DNA from 4 places in the Streptomyces sp. RKND-216 genome. Region 1 is predicted to be linked to each of the others. Evidence: riboswitches for the same ligand, from Rfam matches in the RefSeq annotation. Region 1 holds a riboswitch; each other region holds the start of a gene.

Evidence for each region. Region 1 has a riboswitch for cyclic di-AMP ahead of E4198_RS13870 (M23 family metallopeptidase). Riboswitches for the same ligand answer to the same signal wherever they lie in the genome.
Region 2: linked by a shared signal. The riboswitch ahead of E4198_RS17925 (transglycosylase family protein) and the one ahead of E4198_RS13870 (M23 family metallopeptidase) in region 1 are both predicted to bind cyclic di-AMP.
Region 3: linked by a shared signal. The riboswitch ahead of E4198_RS03030 (LysM peptidoglycan-binding domain-containing protein) and the one ahead of E4198_RS13870 (M23 family metallopeptidase) in region 1 are both predicted to bind cyclic di-AMP.
Region 4: linked by a shared signal. The riboswitch ahead of E4198_RS19455 (peptidoglycan DD-metalloendopeptidase family protein) and the one ahead of E4198_RS13870 (M23 family metallopeptidase) in region 1 are both predicted to bind cyclic di-AMP.

What each region holds. Positions count from the first base shown of each region.
Region 1 covers NZ_SSBQ01000002.1:3,102,986-3,107,003, reverse strand. Annotated here, with positions in the region: gene E4198_RS13875 (macrolide family glycosyltransferase) at 1-592, shown strand, start outside; gene E4198_RS13870 (M23 family metallopeptidase) at 810-1,811, opposite strand; cyclic di-AMP (ydaO/yuaA leader) riboswitch at 1,950-2,090, opposite strand; gene E4198_RS13865 (hypothetical protein) at 2,671-3,273, opposite strand; gene E4198_RS13860 (hypothetical protein) at 3,600-4,018, shown strand, end outside.
Region 2 covers NZ_SSBQ01000002.1:4,013,523-4,017,540, forward strand. Annotated here, with positions in the region: gene E4198_RS17920 (aminoglycoside phosphotransferase family protein) at 1-804, opposite strand, end outside; gene E4198_RS17925 (transglycosylase family protein) at 1,382-2,029, opposite strand; cyclic di-AMP (ydaO/yuaA leader) riboswitch at 2,032-2,189, opposite strand; gene E4198_RS17930 (response regulator transcription factor) at 2,993-3,595, shown strand; gene E4198_RS17935 (NAD(P)-binding protein) at 3,867-4,018, shown strand, end outside.
Region 3 covers NZ_SSBQ01000002.1:613,680-617,697, forward strand. Annotated here, with positions in the region: gene E4198_RS03020 (sigma-70 family RNA polymerase sigma factor) at 1-420, opposite strand, end outside; gene E4198_RS03025 (YciI family protein) at 417-836, opposite strand; cyclic di-AMP (ydaO/yuaA leader) riboswitch at 1,584-1,763, shown strand; gene E4198_RS03030 (LysM peptidoglycan-binding domain-containing protein) at 1,770-2,531, shown strand; gene E4198_RS03035 (XdhC/CoxI family protein) at 2,664-3,851, opposite strand; gene E4198_RS03040 (NCS2 family permease) at 3,904-4,018, opposite strand, start outside.
Region 4 covers NZ_SSBQ01000002.1:4,480,409-4,484,426, forward strand. Annotated here, with positions in the region: gene E4198_RS19450 (hypothetical protein) at 1-408, shown strand, start outside; gene E4198_RS19455 (peptidoglycan DD-metalloendopeptidase family protein) at 493-1,737, opposite strand; cyclic di-AMP (ydaO/yuaA leader) riboswitch at 1,743-1,929, opposite strand; gene E4198_RS19460 (response regulator) at 2,317-3,126, opposite strand; gene E4198_RS19465 (oxidoreductase) at 3,123-4,018, opposite strand, start outside.

The DNA.
Region 1 (4,018 bases):
CCCCGATGTGGTGAGTTTCGTCGGGCCCTGCTTCGGGGACCGCGCCGACCAGGGTGCGTGGACCCGTCCGGCCGGGGCCGAGAACGTGCTGCTCGTGTCGCTCGGTTCGGCGTACACCCGGCAGCCGGAGTTCTACCGGCAGTGCCTGGCCGCCTTCGGCGGCCTTCCCGGCTGGCACGTGGTGCTGCAGATCGGCCGCTACGTCGACCCGTCCGAGTTGGGCGAGATCCCGGCGAACGTCGAAGTGCACTCCTGGGTACCGCAGTTGGCGATTCTGGGGCAGGCGGACGCGTTCGTCACGCACGCCGGGATGGGCGGCAGCAGCGAAGGGCTCTTCACGGGCGTGCCGATGATCGCGGTGCCGCAGGGCGCGGAGCAGTTCCAGAACGCGGACCGCCTCGTCGAACTGGGCGTGGCCCGCCGCCTCGACACCGCGGACGCGAACGCCGCGTCGCTGCGCGCGGCGCTGACCGCCCTCACCTCCGACCCCGAGGTGGCCCGGCGGTCCGCCCGGCTGCGCGAGGACGCCCGCGCGGAGGGCGGCACCACACGGGCCGCCGACCTCCTGGAAGCCCTGCTGAGCCGGCGCTAGAAAAGGGTCCGGCGGCCCTGGCGTCGGGGGGTGGTCCGCCAGGACCGCCGGAGTCTCGGTGGCCGCCCGCCCCGGTTCCCGGTCGCCGCCGCCTCGCCCCTCCTTGTCGCCGAGTACTGCGGTGGGGGGGAGGAGGTGTCACAGGCCTCGACGGGCACGAGGCGGCGGCACCGTCCCTGCTTCAGGGACGTGGAAGGGAATCCCGGGGCGGAAGGTGTCAGACGTTCAGGCCCTTCCCACGCAGCCAGGACAGCGGGTCGACGGGCGAACCGCCGCCCGGCCGGACCTCCAGGTGGAGGTGCGGTCCGGTGGAGTTGCCGGTGGAGCCGACGTTGCCGATGACGTCCTTGGTGTTGACCTCGGACCCGGCGGAGACGTTCATCGAGGACAGGTGGCAGTACCAGACCTCGGTGCCGTCGTCGAGTTCGAGTACGACGCGGTAGCCGTACGAGCCGGCCCAGCCGGCCTCCTTCACGGTGCCGCTGTGCACGGCCATCACCGGGGTGCCGGTCTGCGCGGCGAAGTCCTGGCCGGTGTGGTCGTTCTCCCACATGCTGCCGCCGGCGCCGTAGCTTGAACTGAGCGTGTACGAGGAGAGAGGCACGCTGTAGCTGCGGGCGAGTTCGGCGAGCCGTGCGGCCTCGGCCTTGCGGCGGGCCTCCTCGGCGGCTTCGCGCTTGCGCTCGGCCTCGGCCTCACGCTCGGCCTCCGCCTTCTTCGCGGCGGCCTCGGCGGCCTCCGCGCGCGCGGTGTCGGCGGCGTCCTCGCGGACGGTGGCGTCGGCGGCCGACTGCTGCTGGGCGGCCTGCGCCAGGATGCGGGTCCGCAGGGACTCCCCGGCGTCCCCCTCCGGAGCAGCGGTCTCGGTGCTGAATCCGGCCTGGGTGAGCGGCGCTTGAGCGGCGACCGTCGTGGTGTCCGCCGAGCCGTCGACGACGGGGACCAGGTCACCTATCTCGCTGGGCAGTTCGTCCGCCACCGTGCCGGCGAGGGAGGACATGTCGGCCATCGTGACGGAGGCCGGCTTGTCCTTGGCCGTGGCCATTCCGCCCGCGCCGACGGCCGCGATCATGCCGACCCCGAGCACCGCCCCGCTGCGAGCCATCCCGCCGCGCTGCTTCGCCACGCGATGACGGCCGCGCACCGGGCGCACCGATTCGGCGGTCGGGTTCCACCCGTCGTACGCCCCGTCCTGCTCCGGCCCGTAGACGGTCGGCACGGCGTAGGCGCCGGTGGCGTCGAAGGACTCCTCGAACTGGGGGAACTCGGTGGTGAGGTCGGTGTCGCCGAGGTGTCCGCTTCCGTAGAAGTCGCGGGCCTCGGGGGCATGCCTGGTGGACGCCACTGGGGGCGCTCTCCTTTCCTTCCTTCTCGCCTACCGGGTTAGCTGACGGGTTCGGAGCAGGAAGGTCTCCTACAGCGGTCCTTGGGCGGGACCGCCGATTCACCCCTGAAAGGTGGTTCCCCGGCTCCCTCGGTGTGCCGGCGCGAGTGGTGAGACTCGCGTGACCCACGTGCGGGATTAGGCGACGGCGCACGGTGCCGCCTGGAGTGACGGCAGTGACGACCGCGCTGCGTTATCGAACGTTAATAGACCCACAGCGGGGAAACCAAGCCGGGTCGCTGATTTTGCCTACGCTTTGGCAGGGACTTCCCGCCCATCGATGAGCAATACGGACGCGCCAACACGCCCCGTCAGCACGCCGGTTCCGTGGGTGATCACGAGTCGATCACGACGACCGGCACCGAACCTCCACCAACGGACCGTCGGCGCATCCACCCCAACCTCTCTCGGCGAACCGGCCTTTCGGTGCGCCTGGGACTTCCATCCGAGCGCATCCATCACCTGCCGGTGATCACGCCACCAGCGATGCCGCAGGGCAGGCGACGGGGTCCGAGGACCCCGACTGCGTGCCTGCCGGGACGGCGTGTCAGATCATGGAACCTTCACCCTGCTGACCGCCGCCCTCGCCTGAGCACGCGGGCCGACGCCGGGCGGGCGGCGCACGATCCTGCCGTCCACGACCCGGGCCTCCATGCCAGCCACCGCCCCACGGCACCGAACCGGCCCGGACGCATCAGAGAATCGCCACGCGCTCCCACGCGGGCGGACGCTCCTCCGCCTCCGCCCGATCGGCGGCCGCCGCCTCGGTCTCGCCGGCCGCACCCTCCGCCGGTCGCGCCTCCGCTGCACGGCCGCCCGCGTCGTCGCCCCCGTCCCCGTAGCCGGAGACGCCCACATAGGGCGCGATGCTTCGGTAGGGGGCGGCGGAGGTGCCGTATCCCTTCGTACCGGTGGCGTGCCGCTCCGCGGAGGAGCTGTACCGCTCGACCGAAGTGCCGTACACGTCACCGCCGTTGCCGCCGTGCAGGTCGCCCCCATTGCCGCCGTACACCCCGCCGCCGTACGCGGCAGGACCGGGCGCCACCGGCGAAGGGCCCCCGTAGGACGGCTGCGCCTCCTCCGTGCGCCACCACCGCCCGCCGGTCTCCACGGGCTCGGTGCGGCCGTGACGGCCTCCCTGACCCGGCACGGTGCGACCGGCCAGGGACCACTCGCGTACGAGCGTCTCGTAGATGGGCGTGGGTGCGGAGGCACCCGCCGGGGGCGGAAGAACAGGACGGGGAACCGTTTCCCCCGACCAGGGCACCGGCGACCACTGCGTGAGCATCACAGCCATGCCAGAGACAACGAGGCCCACCGTCCCGAAGTCACCCGCCCGGATCAGCCGTGTCACCCACAAGGGGGTACGGGCCCGGAGTTCACCCGTACGCCCCCCTGGCCCTGCCCGCCCGGCCCCGCCGCCGGGGCACCGTTGCGCCCACCGTCCGCCGCATGGAGCAACGTCCACGAGCCGCACCGCCCACCTGCGCCGACGACGCGGTGAACCGCCCGGAGCGCGGAGCCGGGGGGATGCGACTTGGCTCGGATGCGGACGCGGGGCGTCCCGGGAGTACGGCGGCGCAGCCGCGCGCCGCACACCCCGCCATCGTCGGAGGTTCGTTCATGCGTGCGTTTTCCACGCCGCGCCGGCCGAGAGCCGCTCGGCGGCTCTCCGGCGCGGCGCTGTCCGTGGCCGTCGTCGGCATAACCGCCACGACCGCCTTCGCCGCCGGCGACGACGGCGACATCAGGGTCGACCCGGGCACGGCACGCCCGGGCGGCACGGTCACGTTGTCGACGGACGCCTGCGGGCCCGGCGGGAGCGCCGGGGTGGACGCCAGTGCACTGGGCGCCGGAATCCTCGGGCTGGAGCCGAGGGACGCGGAGGCCCGGACGGCGAAGGGCGAGCTGCGCGTCACGCGCGACACCAAGCCGGGCCGGTACGCGATCGGCGGCTCCTGCACGGACGGGAGAAAACTCGCCGGCACGGTCGTGGTCGGGCCCGCGAAGCACACGGCCGGGGACGCGAAGCACCACCGTGC
Region 2 (4,018 bases), 910 kb from region 1:
CCAGCGACGGGCCCGTTCACGGTCGACTTCCGCGGCGTCTGCGAACACGTTCAGCGCCCGGAGCAGGGCGGCCTTCGGCACCTCGCCGGTCGTCAGGAATGTCAGGGCGCGGGACTTGAGCAGCGTCCCGGCGTCGAACGCGGGGTCCCCCGCCCAGCCCTCGGGGTCGATGGCCAGCCACGGCTCCCGGTCGGCGCGCAGGATGTTGCGCTCGTGCAGGTCGCCGTGGAGCAGCGTGTCCGGCTGGTCCCGGCCGAGTTCGCGGACGGTCGCCAGGGCGGCGTCCACCAGGTGATCCGGTAGCCGCGGCTCCAGTTCCGCGGCGTCCTTGAGCAGTTGCTCCTCCCAGGCGTCGGCCCGGTCCCGCAGCCTGGGCAGGCCGGGCGGAGCCGGCACGGCGAGCAGGCGGCTGAGCCGTCCGGCGACCTCCATCACCTCGTCGCCGTCCGCGACGTCGGCCAGCGTCGAGGGGCGGGCGCGCTCGAGGAGCATCGCGCACCGGCCGTCGTCGCGTTCGTGCAGCAGGACGGCTCCGCGCCCGGCCCATATCGCGAACGCGTCCGGCTCGTGGACGCGGTCGGGGTGCGGGAACGACACCTTCAGCACGCAGCGCCGCCCGGCGGGCCCGGACACCGGGATGACCACCCCGATGCCGCCGTGCGCCGCCTCGCCGTCCGGTACGCAGCCCCACTGGCCCAGCAGGGCCTCCACGATGCCCGGCAGGTCCGCCAGCCATCTCTCGCCGGAGGCCCCCTCCCGGTCGACGATGCTCCGCGCGAACAGCAGCGGGATTTCACGTGTCATCGGTGCAACGTACGGCCGCGCGTGGAGGGGAGGCTCCCCGTCGTCGCCGATGTAGGAGAACCACTGAGCGCCCCGCCGGGGCGGAACGGGGGCGTGCTCGCTGGAGTCGGACGTCAACGCGCCGTGAACTTTGCCGGGTTCTGGCAATGTGCGGGTCCTGCGCCGCGTGTCACGATGAGGCCCGCAAGGCAGTCGGCACGGGGGTGCGGCGCAGGAGTCCTCGGCGCGTCAAGCGCCGGGTTCCCGCGCCGGTCCGATCGGGTCCGCCCATGGGAGGGGATCGGACACCGGCTGTCTGTGCAGGTGAAAGGCGTGGGCGCCGATACCTCCCACGGGGGTGGGGGTATCGGCGCCGGTACGCCGGAGCCGCCTGCGGCCCGAGGGCGGCCCGCGCCGGGGAGATCCCGGCCCGCCCGGCCGGGGGAGGGCGACTGCCGGGCCTGGTTGCCCGGTTCTTGCCTCGGGGGTGGAGGAACGGGGAGGAGACGGGGGGGGCGGTCCGCGCCTGCGCCGGAGGGGAGCCGGGCGGGCGCGGACCGCGGGGCCGGAAAGGTCGTGCGGGCGGCCTGACGGCGGGTCAGCGGATCACGAGCTGCTGACCGGGAAGAATGAAATCGGGGTCGTCGCCGACGACCGAGCGGTTGTCCTCGTAGATCTGCTGCCAGGTGGTGCCGTACGCGACGGCGATGGCGCCGAGGGTGTCACCCGAGCGGACGGTGTAGTCCGACCCGGTCGGCTGCACCGGTTGCACGGGCTGGGACTGCTGCTGGGGAGCCGACGGTGCCGTCGGCTCCGTCGCCTGCTGGTCCGGCACACCGGTGTCGGGAGCCGCCTCCGCGGGGGGAGCCCCTGCGGTCAGCCCGCCCTCGCTGCCGCAGACCGGCCAGGCACCCGGGCCCTGCATCTCCAGCAGTTTCTCGGCCACGGCGATCTGCTCCTGCTTGCTGGCCAGGTCCGCACGCGGGGCGTACTGCGTGCCGCCGGCGGCCTCCCAGCTGGACTGGGAGAACTGCAGCCCGCCGTAGTAGCCGTTGCCGGTGTTGATGCGCCAGTTTCCGCTCGACTCGCATGCGGCGACCTGTTCCCAGGTGTCGACGGAAGCGGCTCTGGCGTTGGACGCCGACATCAGCGGAAGCGCGACCGCGGCTCCCGCCGTGCTCACCAGGGCCGCGACGCGTGCGCGGGTGCTGGACAGGTGTGCCCGGTACTTGCCAGTGAACAGCATGTTCGTCTCCTCACCGACGCCTGCGAGGTGAGCTGTCGGGCTCGGGCCGGAGAGTGCCCGTCCGTCCGCTGACGCGGGCGGATACGCCCCGAGCCGCTCCCTCCTTCGGGTGCGGCGGCCTACCTGGGTCCCCCGCTCCTGCCTACGGCGCTCACGCGACGAAGTGCCCCCGGCCGCCGGCAGGATTCGGCGTGACGGCCGCGGTGCCCGTCAGGCGACGAGCGATGCGACCGTAAGCACATCGCACCGGAGTGTTCAAAAACCGACATACAGGACGTCCGGGTGTTCCGGTGTTGCGCCGAACCGGTGATTCCGCAGGTGGTGACGGTGTGTCGGACGTGCATGCCGCCGCGCGAGCGTCACTCCTCTGGAGGGAGACCGAACGCGCCGCCGCAGCCCTTCTCCTGACGTGGCGTCGAGCCGGTCGATCGCACTCGGGGAGGGATGGGCCGGGAGGCAGGGGTCCGGACGTTCACCTTGTGAAGAGAGGGAGTGCGACCGTGGAAGCGCCGGGGCGGAGTCGTGGGTGTTACAGCTGATACGCGCGTGTCGGCTACGCGTAGGTAGCACACCGGAGAAGCTCAGGTCCAGCTCAAATCGACATCGGCCTTCCCGGCATAGCGGGAGGTAGAGCGACATCCTGGGCGCCTTCTCTTTGTGAAGGGCCATTGACCGGTCTCAAGTCGGTCTGTAACTCTACGGAACGCAGGCGGTGTGGTCGATCGCCTTGGATCTCCACCCTGGAGCAACGCCGAACGGGGGTGAACCGACAGGGGTGGAGCACGGCAGAGCGTCCGAGAGGGTTCTGCTGTTCGTTTGAATTTGTGCCGACACTGGGGTTGGAGGGGTGGCACCCTCCGGGGCGTTTTCGCGGTACGGGCCAGTGTATGTTCACGTTCAAGCTGGGACTTCGGCGTGCCTGGGAACCACGGGCTCACCGGGTCCACGCGGGGAGTTCAAGCAGTGACAATTCGCATCCTAGTGGCCGACGAACGTCGCCTGATCTCGGAGACTCTGGCCGAAACCCTCAAGCAGGTACGGGACTTCGACGTCGTGGAGACCGTCAACGACAGCCGGCAGATCGTCCCGGCGGTGCTGCGCGTACGTCCCACCGTCGCCGTCCTCGGCGCGACCACCACGGGTCGCGACGAGCTCCACCTCGCCGACGAACTGCGCGCCGCCGCACCCGACTGCGGCATCGCCGTCATCGCGGCCGAGCCCAGCAGGGCGGTCCTGGACCGCGCCATGGCCGGCGTCTTCAGCGTCATCCCGAACCACGCCCGTTTAACTCATCTGGTGCATGCCATCCGGGGCATCGTGGCGGGTTGTCCGACGATCGACCCGTCCCTGCTGCGCCCTCCCTCCCGCAACAGCCGCCAGCTGAACGACCGGGAGAGAGAAGTGCTGAGACTGACGGCCGGCGGAGCACCGATCAAGGAGATCGCTGCGGAGCTCTACCTGTCACCCGGCACGGTCCGCAACGTCACCTCCAGCGCCATCAAGAAGCTGGAGGGGCGCAACAGGTTCGACGCCGCCCGGATAGCGAACAGCCGCGGTTGGCTCTGACCACGCCATCGCCTCAGCCCCTCTCCTTCTCAGTCCTCCACATTCGGCGCCCCGCCGCGACGCACGCCCGGATGACCCGGACGCCGCCGGTGCGCCGCTGCGGTGACGTCAGCTTGCGGCGACCCCCGGCCGGGACGCGACCCGGTACGGCCGGGACGATGACCGATGTCATGCCACACGCGACAGAAGTCAGCAGCCTTCCGGGCGGCGTTGTGCCCGCCCCGCGGCGTGGACATCCTCTGTGCCTGAGATGTGGAGAGAAGGCAGAGCGGTGCGCGTTGCAGGAGTGGAGGACCGGCCGCGCATCGCTGTGGTCGGTGCCGGTATCGGCGGACTGGCACCGGCGGCCGCACTCACCGCGTCCGGTACGCGGTGCGAGGTCTTCGAGCGGGAGCGGGAGTCGGCCGGGGACGGCGCGGGTGA
Region 3 (4,018 bases), 2.5 Mb from region 1:
CGTGGTGAGGCCGCCGACGGCGCGGAGAGTCAGGGCGACCTGCGCGGACGGCGTGAGCTCCGGGTGGCAGCACAGGAAGAGCAGGCTGAGCGTGTCGTCGTCGGACGGGGCGGCGTCCTCGCCGGGCGGCGGGGCGACCAGCGCGTCCGGCGGGGCCAGGGCGGCGTCCGCCTCTTCGCGCCGACGGCGTGCGGAGTCACTGCGCAGCTGGTCGGTGAGGCGGCGGGAGGCGACACGGATCAGCCAGCCGCGCGGGTTCTCGGGCCGCCCCTCGGCCGGCCACTGCACGGCGGCGGCGAGCAGCGCCTCCTGGACGGCGTCCTCGGCGGCGTCGAAGTGGCCGTAGCGGCGGACCAGCGCGCCGAGGACCTGCGGCGCGTGGCGGCGCAGCAGGTCCTCGATGCGGGGGTCGGTGGTCACGTCTGGTCCGGCGGCCCGTCCGAAACGGGGCGGACGACGACCGCCGGCTCCGGGTCGGAGCCCTCCGGGACGGGGCAGGAGTAGGCGCGGGCGGCGATCTCGTAGGCGCGCTCCGGGGTCTCCACGTCCACGATCCAGTAGCCCGCGAGGACCTCCTTGGTCTCCCCGAAGGGCCCGTCGGAGACCACGGGGCGACCGTCCTTGTCGGCGGTGACCAGACGGGTCTGGGACGGCTCCGCCAGCCCCTGGGCGTCGACCCATTCACCGGACGCGACGAGGTCCTGGTTGAGCTTCTCCATGTGCTGGAACATGGCCTTGAGCTCGGACTCCGACCAGGCGGGGGCTCCCGGGGAGGAGTTTCCGCTCATGGCGTCGTAGTACTTCTGGGCTGACATCAGCATCAGCATGTACTTCATGGTCTGGCTCCTTCGTCGGCGGCTCCCCTGCGGGTGCCTCTCACCGGAGACGTCGGAGCGGTGCGGCGGGTCTCGACGTCGCGGGGAAGAAATCCCGGAAGAACTTCGGCACCGCTCTCGACCGGATCACGGTCCGGTCACGGGCCCATTGTCGCGCCCCGGTGCCCACCGCGCCCGGTAACACGCGGTTTCCCCGGAACGAGCGATACCCCTGCCCACGGCCACGGCCACGGCCACGGCGACCGTCGTCCGACACAGGTCACCCGCGAAGGCAGGGCGGACGGGCGGAAGGGCGGCACGGGTGCGCGTCACCGAGAGACGGAGGTGACAGGAAAAACAGACAAGTCCGACATGCACCCTCTCCACGCTTCCCTCGCACGGCCAACACCGCTCCACGGCGGGAGAGCTGGAAATAGGTGGATATAAGGAACGCTCCAAGTCCCTTGTGGCGGGACTCACATCGCGCCATGGCCGATCTTGGGAACCGGGACGGCCCGGGATGCGTCGCGCGGCCAAATCGCCTGCGGTGCCTGACGATTAGGAAATCCCGGAGATTCACCGCTCTCACGCTCGGAAAATGCTTCATCGCATAGCGTCGAGGAACACCGGCCGGTAAAGGTCGCAGACGCGAAGGTCACCTTTTCCCGCAGCTTGTCTCCGGCGAATTGACTGTGGTCCTATGTGCTCGCTTCCGCACGTCATGGCGGAGGTTCCCGCGCCGGGACGCCGAATCCTGCCGACCGGCACCAGGGAAAAGCGCAGTAGTCAGCAACGGCAGGAGCGGGGGAACCAGGTAAGCGCCGCGCCGCACGACGGCCGGCTTGGGGTGAAGCCATGCCTCATCGCGCCCCCACGCGACGGGACATGGCCGGGCAACTCTTCTCGCCCGAATCCGACAGCTCACCTCGCAGGCGTAGGAGAGGATTCACCACCATGTCCCGTGGCCGTCACCGCCGCCCGCGTCATCTACTCAATTCCCGCAAGGTCTCCCGCCTTACCGTCGCGCTCGCCGCCGGCGGCGCCGTCGCCGCGCCGATCGCCGCCGCGGGCACCGCCCAGGCCGCCCCCGCCTCCGCGCCGGCCGCCGCCAACGTGAAGACCGTCAAGACCGGCGCCAAGGCGGAGCAGACCGCCGCCGCCGAGAGCTACACCGTCGCCTCCGGCGACACCCTCTTCAAGATCGCCAACGCGCACGACGTCAAGGGCGGCTGGCAGGCCGTCTACGAGGCCAACAAGGAGACGGTCGGCGGGAACCCGGACCTGATCCACCCCGGCCAGGAGCTGACCCTGGAGGCCGCGGCGGCCCAGAAGGGCGGCGAGGCCCAGCAGTCCTCCACCGAGACCTCCGGCGAGTCGGCCGACCAGGCCACCTACCCGGACAACCTGGACGGCTGGATCCGCGAGGCGCTGGCCATCATGGAGCAGGAGGGCATCCCGGGCTCCTACGACGGCATCCACCGCAACATCATCCGTGAGTCCGGCGGTGACCCGAGCGCCATCAACAACTGGGACATCAACGCCCAGAACGGCACGCCGTCCATCGGTCTGCTCCAGGTCATCAAGCCCACCTTCGACGCCTACCACGTCGAGGGCACGGCCTACGACCAGTACGACCCGGTCGCCAACATCGTCGCCGCCTGCAACTACGCGGCCGACCGCTACGGCAGCATCGACAACGTCAACGGCCCCTACTGAGCCCGACGTTCGAGGGTCACTCGACGGCCGCCTCCCACCGGCGTGCAGGTGGGAGGCGGCTTTCGTCGTGCCCGGGGGCGGCGCGCCGCAGCGGTCGGGAGCCGTCGCGGGAGCCGGGCCGCGCCGCAGTGTTCAGGCGACGGAGCCGATCGGCCGGGGCCCACCGCGGGCCCCGGGACCGTCGTGGTGGATCGGGGTGTGGGCCCCGGTCAGCGGCAGCCCGGAGCCGCCGCGGCGGCTGGCGACGATCTCCGCGGCGATGGACACCGCCGTCTCCTCGGGTGTGCGCGCGCCCAGGTCCAGGCCGATGGGCGAGCGCAACCGGGTGAGTTCGAGTTCGGTGACGCCCGCCGCGCGCAGCCGGGCGAGACGGTCCTCGTGGGTGCGGCGCGAGCCCATCGCCCCCACGTAGGCGACCGGCAGCCGCAGGGCCCGCTCCAGCAGCGGGATGTCGAACTTGGCGTCGTGGGTGAGGACGCACACCACCGTGCGGGCATCGACCTCGGTGGCGTCCAGGTAGTCGTGCGGCCAGTCGACGACCACCTCGTCCGCGTCCGGGAAGCGCGCCGCCGTGGCGAACACCGGACGTGCGTCGCAGACCGTGACGCGGTAGCCGAGGAACTTCCCCGCCCGCACCAGCGCCGCAGCGAAGTCGATCGCGCCGAACACCAGCATGCGCGGCGCCGGCACGCTCGACTCCACCAGCAGGGTGAGGGGTACGCCGCAGCGGCTCCCCTCCGCCCCGATGCCGACGGTGGCGGTGCGCCCGGCGTCCAGCAGGGCGCGCGCCTCGGCGGCGGCCGTACGGTCCAGGCCGGGGTGCCCGCCGAGGGTTCCCGCGGCACCGGACGCGCCGTCGCCGTGACCGTCGCCGCCGTCGTCCGGGCGGACGAGAAGAGCCCGCCCCAGGAGCTCCGGCGGACCGGCCACCACGCGGGCGAGGGCCGCTGAGCCGCCGCGGGCCGCCGCAGCGGCGGCCGCCGCGTACGTCTTCCGCCACGGCGCGTCCGCCCGCACCGGCACGACCAGCACGTCGATGACGCCGCCGCAGGTCAGACCCACGGCGAAGGCGTCGTCGTCGCTGTAGCCGAAGCGCTCCGTGACGGGCCGACCGTCCCGGAGCGCCTCGGCGCACAGCTCGTAGACCGCGCCCTCGACGCAGCCGCCGGACACGCTGCCGACCGCGGTGCCCCCGCCGTCCACGGCGAGCGCGGCACCGGGCTGCCGGGGCGCGCTGCCGCTGACGGCCACCACCGTGGCCACGGCGAAGTCGCGGCCCTCCTCGCACCACTGGTGCAGTTCGGCGCCGATGTCCAGCACGGAGGAACCTCCAAGGTCGGTGCGGTGCGGTGGGGCTGCGCGTCCGCTCCGGCTACTTCACGCCGAGCCAGGCCTCGATGGGCCCGAGCGAGAAGTAGACGAAGAAGACCAGTGCCAGTACCCACATGAGCCATCCCGGCTCCCGCCACCGGCCCTGCACGGCGCGG
Region 4 (4,018 bases), 1.4 Mb from region 1:
ACCAGCCTCGTGTGGGCGAAGCCGCTGCGCGCGGGCCGGAAGCGGGACGCCGGGCTGGCGCAGGCGGCCCAGCGCGGCCTGATGCAGCAGCCCGGAGGGCAGCAGGGGTGGGGCGGACAGCCCCAGCAGCACCCGCAGGCTCCGCACCCGCAGGCTCCGCACCCGCAGGCTCCGCACCCGCAGGCTCCGTATCCGCAGCATCAGCCCCCGCAGCCGGGGTGGACGCCGCCGCCCGGCGGTCAGGGCGGACCGGGCTGGGGGCAGCAGCCCCCGGCGGCGCAGCCGCCGCACCCGCAGCAGCAGCCGGGCTGGGGGCAGCAACCCCAGGCTCCGCAGCCGGGGCACGGGCCCTACCCGGGTCAGGGCCAGGGCGGCCACCCGGGCCAGGGACCCGGCGGCGGGTGGTGAGCCGCGCGTGCGCGGCCTGAACACGACGCCGCCCGGCGCGCCCCGGGAGGGGCGGCGCCGGGCGCGTGCGCGGGGCGGGGTGCCTCAGAGGGAGACGCCGTTGGCCCGCAGGTACTGGACCGGGTCGATGTCCGAGCCGTAGTCCGGGCCGGTGCGCACCTCGAAGTGCAGGTGCGGGCCGGTGCTGTTGCCGGTGGAGCCGACGGCCCCGATCTGCTGGCCGGCGCTGACGCTCTCGCCCGCCGAGACGGACAGCGAGGACAGGTGGCCGTACTGGCTGTACCGGCCGTCCTCGTGCTGGATGACGACCTGGTTGCCGTACGAACCGGCCCAGCCCGCGGAGACGACCGTGCCGTTGGCGACGGACTTCACCGTGGTGCCGGTGGAGGCGGCGAAGTCCACACCGGTGTGGTAGCCGCTGGACCAGCTGGCGCCGGTCTGGTGGTACGGGGTGCTCGTGGCGGCCTCGACCGGGGCGGAGAAGCCGCTGGCGGCGCTCTCGGCCTGGGAGGTGTCCGCGGACTCCGCGGCGGCGGAGCCGGCGTCGGAGCTCCCCGAGTCCTGCTTCGGCGCCGGAGCCTTCTTCTCGGGCTTCTCGGCGGTGTCCTTCTTCGGCGCCTCGCTCTGCGTGGCGCTGGCGGCGGAGCCGTTCAGGCTGAGCTCCTGGCCCGGGTAGATCAGGTCCGGGTTGCCGCCGATGACCTCGCGGTTGCCGTCGTAGACGGTGTTCCAGCCGCCGTCCACGTCGTGCGCGTTGGCGATCTTGAACAGGGTGTCGCCGCTGACCACGGTGTAGCTCTCGGTCTTGGCGTCCTTCGGGGCCTTCGTGTCCTGGGCACCGGTGTCGGCCTTCGGGGCGGCCTGCTTCGGGGCCTCGGCGGTCTCGGCCTTCGAGGCGGCGGCGTCCTCGCCACCGCCGTTCGGGTCGATCTGCGGGTCGCCGCTGTTCTGCTGCAGGCCGGCCTGCGGGCCGCAGACGGGCCAGGCGCCCGGGCCCTGGAGGGCGAGCAGCTTCTCGGCGGCGGCTATCTGCTGGTCCTTGGTGGCGAGGTCGGCGCGGGCCGCGAACTCGGTGCCGCCGGCGGCCTCCCAGCTGGACTGGGTGAACTGCAGGCCGCCGTAGAAGCCGTTGCCGGTGTTGATGCTCCAGTTGCCGGTGGACTCGCACTGGGCGACCTTGTCCCAGGTGTCCACGGAGGCGGCCTGGGCGCCGCCGGCGGTCACGAGCGGAAGGGCGATGCCGGCGCCGCCCGCGGTCAGGGCGAGAGCGGTGGCGCGGCGGGTGAAACGCTGCGTCTTGGAGCGACGATGACGTCCGCGTGCAGACATGGCTGTGGTCCTCTCCTACGCCTGCGAGGTGAGCTGTCGGGTTCGGGCTGGAGTTGCCCGGTCGCCTGTGCGAGCGCATGAGCGGCACTCGCTGCGACTTCACCCCAAGCCGTCCGGTGCGTGACGTACCGGCGCGGCACTTACCTTGGGTCCCCCACTCCTGCCGTTCGTGGGTCACGGGTGGCTCCTGCTCCGGGCGGCAGGACTCGGCGTCCCGGCTCAGGGCCGCCGCACGAGCGCGGCGGCGGAGGGAACGAAAACACAAGGGTTCGGATTGCGGCAAGAAAGTCGGGTTTACGGACGGTCTTCACGCGGGCTTCACGCCACTCCGACACGACTGTGTGCTGCTGTCCGTTTTCGTTGAGTTGTCGCGATCTTCGTGTGTCGAATGCTCAACTCGACGCTATTGGTGGGGAGTTGAGGAGGCCCCGAATTTTGACCCGGCGCGCGGCGCGCCCCGCTGAGACCGTGTTGTTATTCGCGTCACGCTGCGAGGAACAGAGCGCCAATATCCATCCTGAAGCACCAAATAGGACGTAACGGTCTTCCCTGCGGTAATGCATCGGTATCGTGCGGATCTCAGTCCCGTCCGGTCCGGGGTGGCGTGGCGCCGGGGAGGCGGTACCGGCGCTCCGGGCGACCCGTGGTGCCGTACCGCAGCGACACCTCGGCCTCGCCGCCGGCCGCGAAGTGCTCCAGGTAGCGCCGCGCGCTCACCCGGGAGAGCCCGCTCAGCTCCGCGCACTCGGCTGCCGAGAGGTCTCCCGGTGCCTCCTTCAGCGCCCGCCGTACGAGCGCCGCGGTCTGCGCGGTCAGTCCCTTGGGGAGGGCCGGTGGCTCGCGCGGCGGCGCGGCGGCTCGCGGAAGCCCGGCGGGGGAGCCGAAGACCCGGTCGACCTCCGCCTGCCCGGCCTCGCCTGCCGCCGCGAGTGCCGCCAGTTCGCGCCGCCGCTGTGCGTAGGCGAGCAGCCGCTCCCGCAGGGTCCTGCTCTCGAACGGCTTGATGATGTAGTGCACGGCCCCGCCGAGCTGGGCTCCGCGCACGGTCTCCACGTCGCGTGCTGCGGTGACCACCAGGACGTCCACCCCCGGGGAGGCGGGCGCGTTGCCCTTCTCCTCGCCGGGGTCGCCCCGCAGTGCGCGCAGGACGTCCAGCCCTGACATGTCCGGCAGGTAGATGTCCAGCAGCAGCAGGTCCGGGCGCAGCGCGCGCACCGCCGTCAGTGCCTCGGCGCCGGTCCGGGCCTCTCCGGCGACGGCGAATCCGGGGGTCTGATCGACCATCGCGCGGTGCAGTCGGGCGACCATGAAGTCGTCGTCCACGACGAGCACCCGCACCGTCGGCCTGTCGTCCGGCCCGTTATGTCCTGGTGCGTGGTGGTGTGTCATTCCAGGGCCTCGTAGCGCACGCCCGTCAGCTCCTCGGACGCCTCCCACAGCTTCCGGGCCATCGCCGGGTCCCGCGCCCAGGGCGCCCGCCAGGCTGCGCCCGGCGCGCCGCGCAGCCCCAGCAGTCGCGGCCCCACGAAGGCCCCGGGACCCACCTCCGCGGAGGTGGCGGCGTAGAGCGTGGCCGCCGCGCCCAGCTCGGCCGACGAACCGACGAGTGAGTTCGCGGCCCGCATCAGCCGCTCGCCGGTCCGGTCGCCGCTCAGCCGGGGCCCCTTGGTCTGCAGCTCGGTCGACGCGTATCCGGGGTGGGCGGCCGCCACGACCATGCCGCGCTCCCGAGTGCGGCGCGCCAGCTCCAGTGTGAAGAGCAGGTTCGCCGTCTTCGAGCGCCCGTACGCCGTCCAGCGCCGGTAGCGGCGCTCGCTGTTCAGGTCCGCCGGATCGATGCCCGAGACGACGTGCATGAGGCTGGAGACGTTCACGACCCGTGCGTCGCCGGCCGCCAGCAGCCGTTCCGTGAGCAGGCCGGTGAGCGCGAAGTGCCCGAGGTGGTTGACGCCGAACTGCATCTCGAAGCCGTCGGCGGTCAGCGAGTGCGGGATCGCCATCAGCCCCGCGTTGTTGACCAGCAGGTGCAGCGGCTTGTCCGGCATCCCGGCCGCGAACTCGCGGATGCTGCCCAGATCGGCCAGGTCCAGCCGGCGCAGCTCCGCGTCCGCCTCCGGAACCTCCGCGAGCAGCCGCTCCAGCGCCCGTTCGCCGCGCGACCGGTTCCGGCAGCCCAGCACGACGCGCGCGCCGCGCCGGGCCAGCTCGCGGGCCGTCACATAGCCCAGACCGCTGTTCGCGCCGGTCACGACCGCGGTGCGGCCGTTCTGGTCGGGAATCC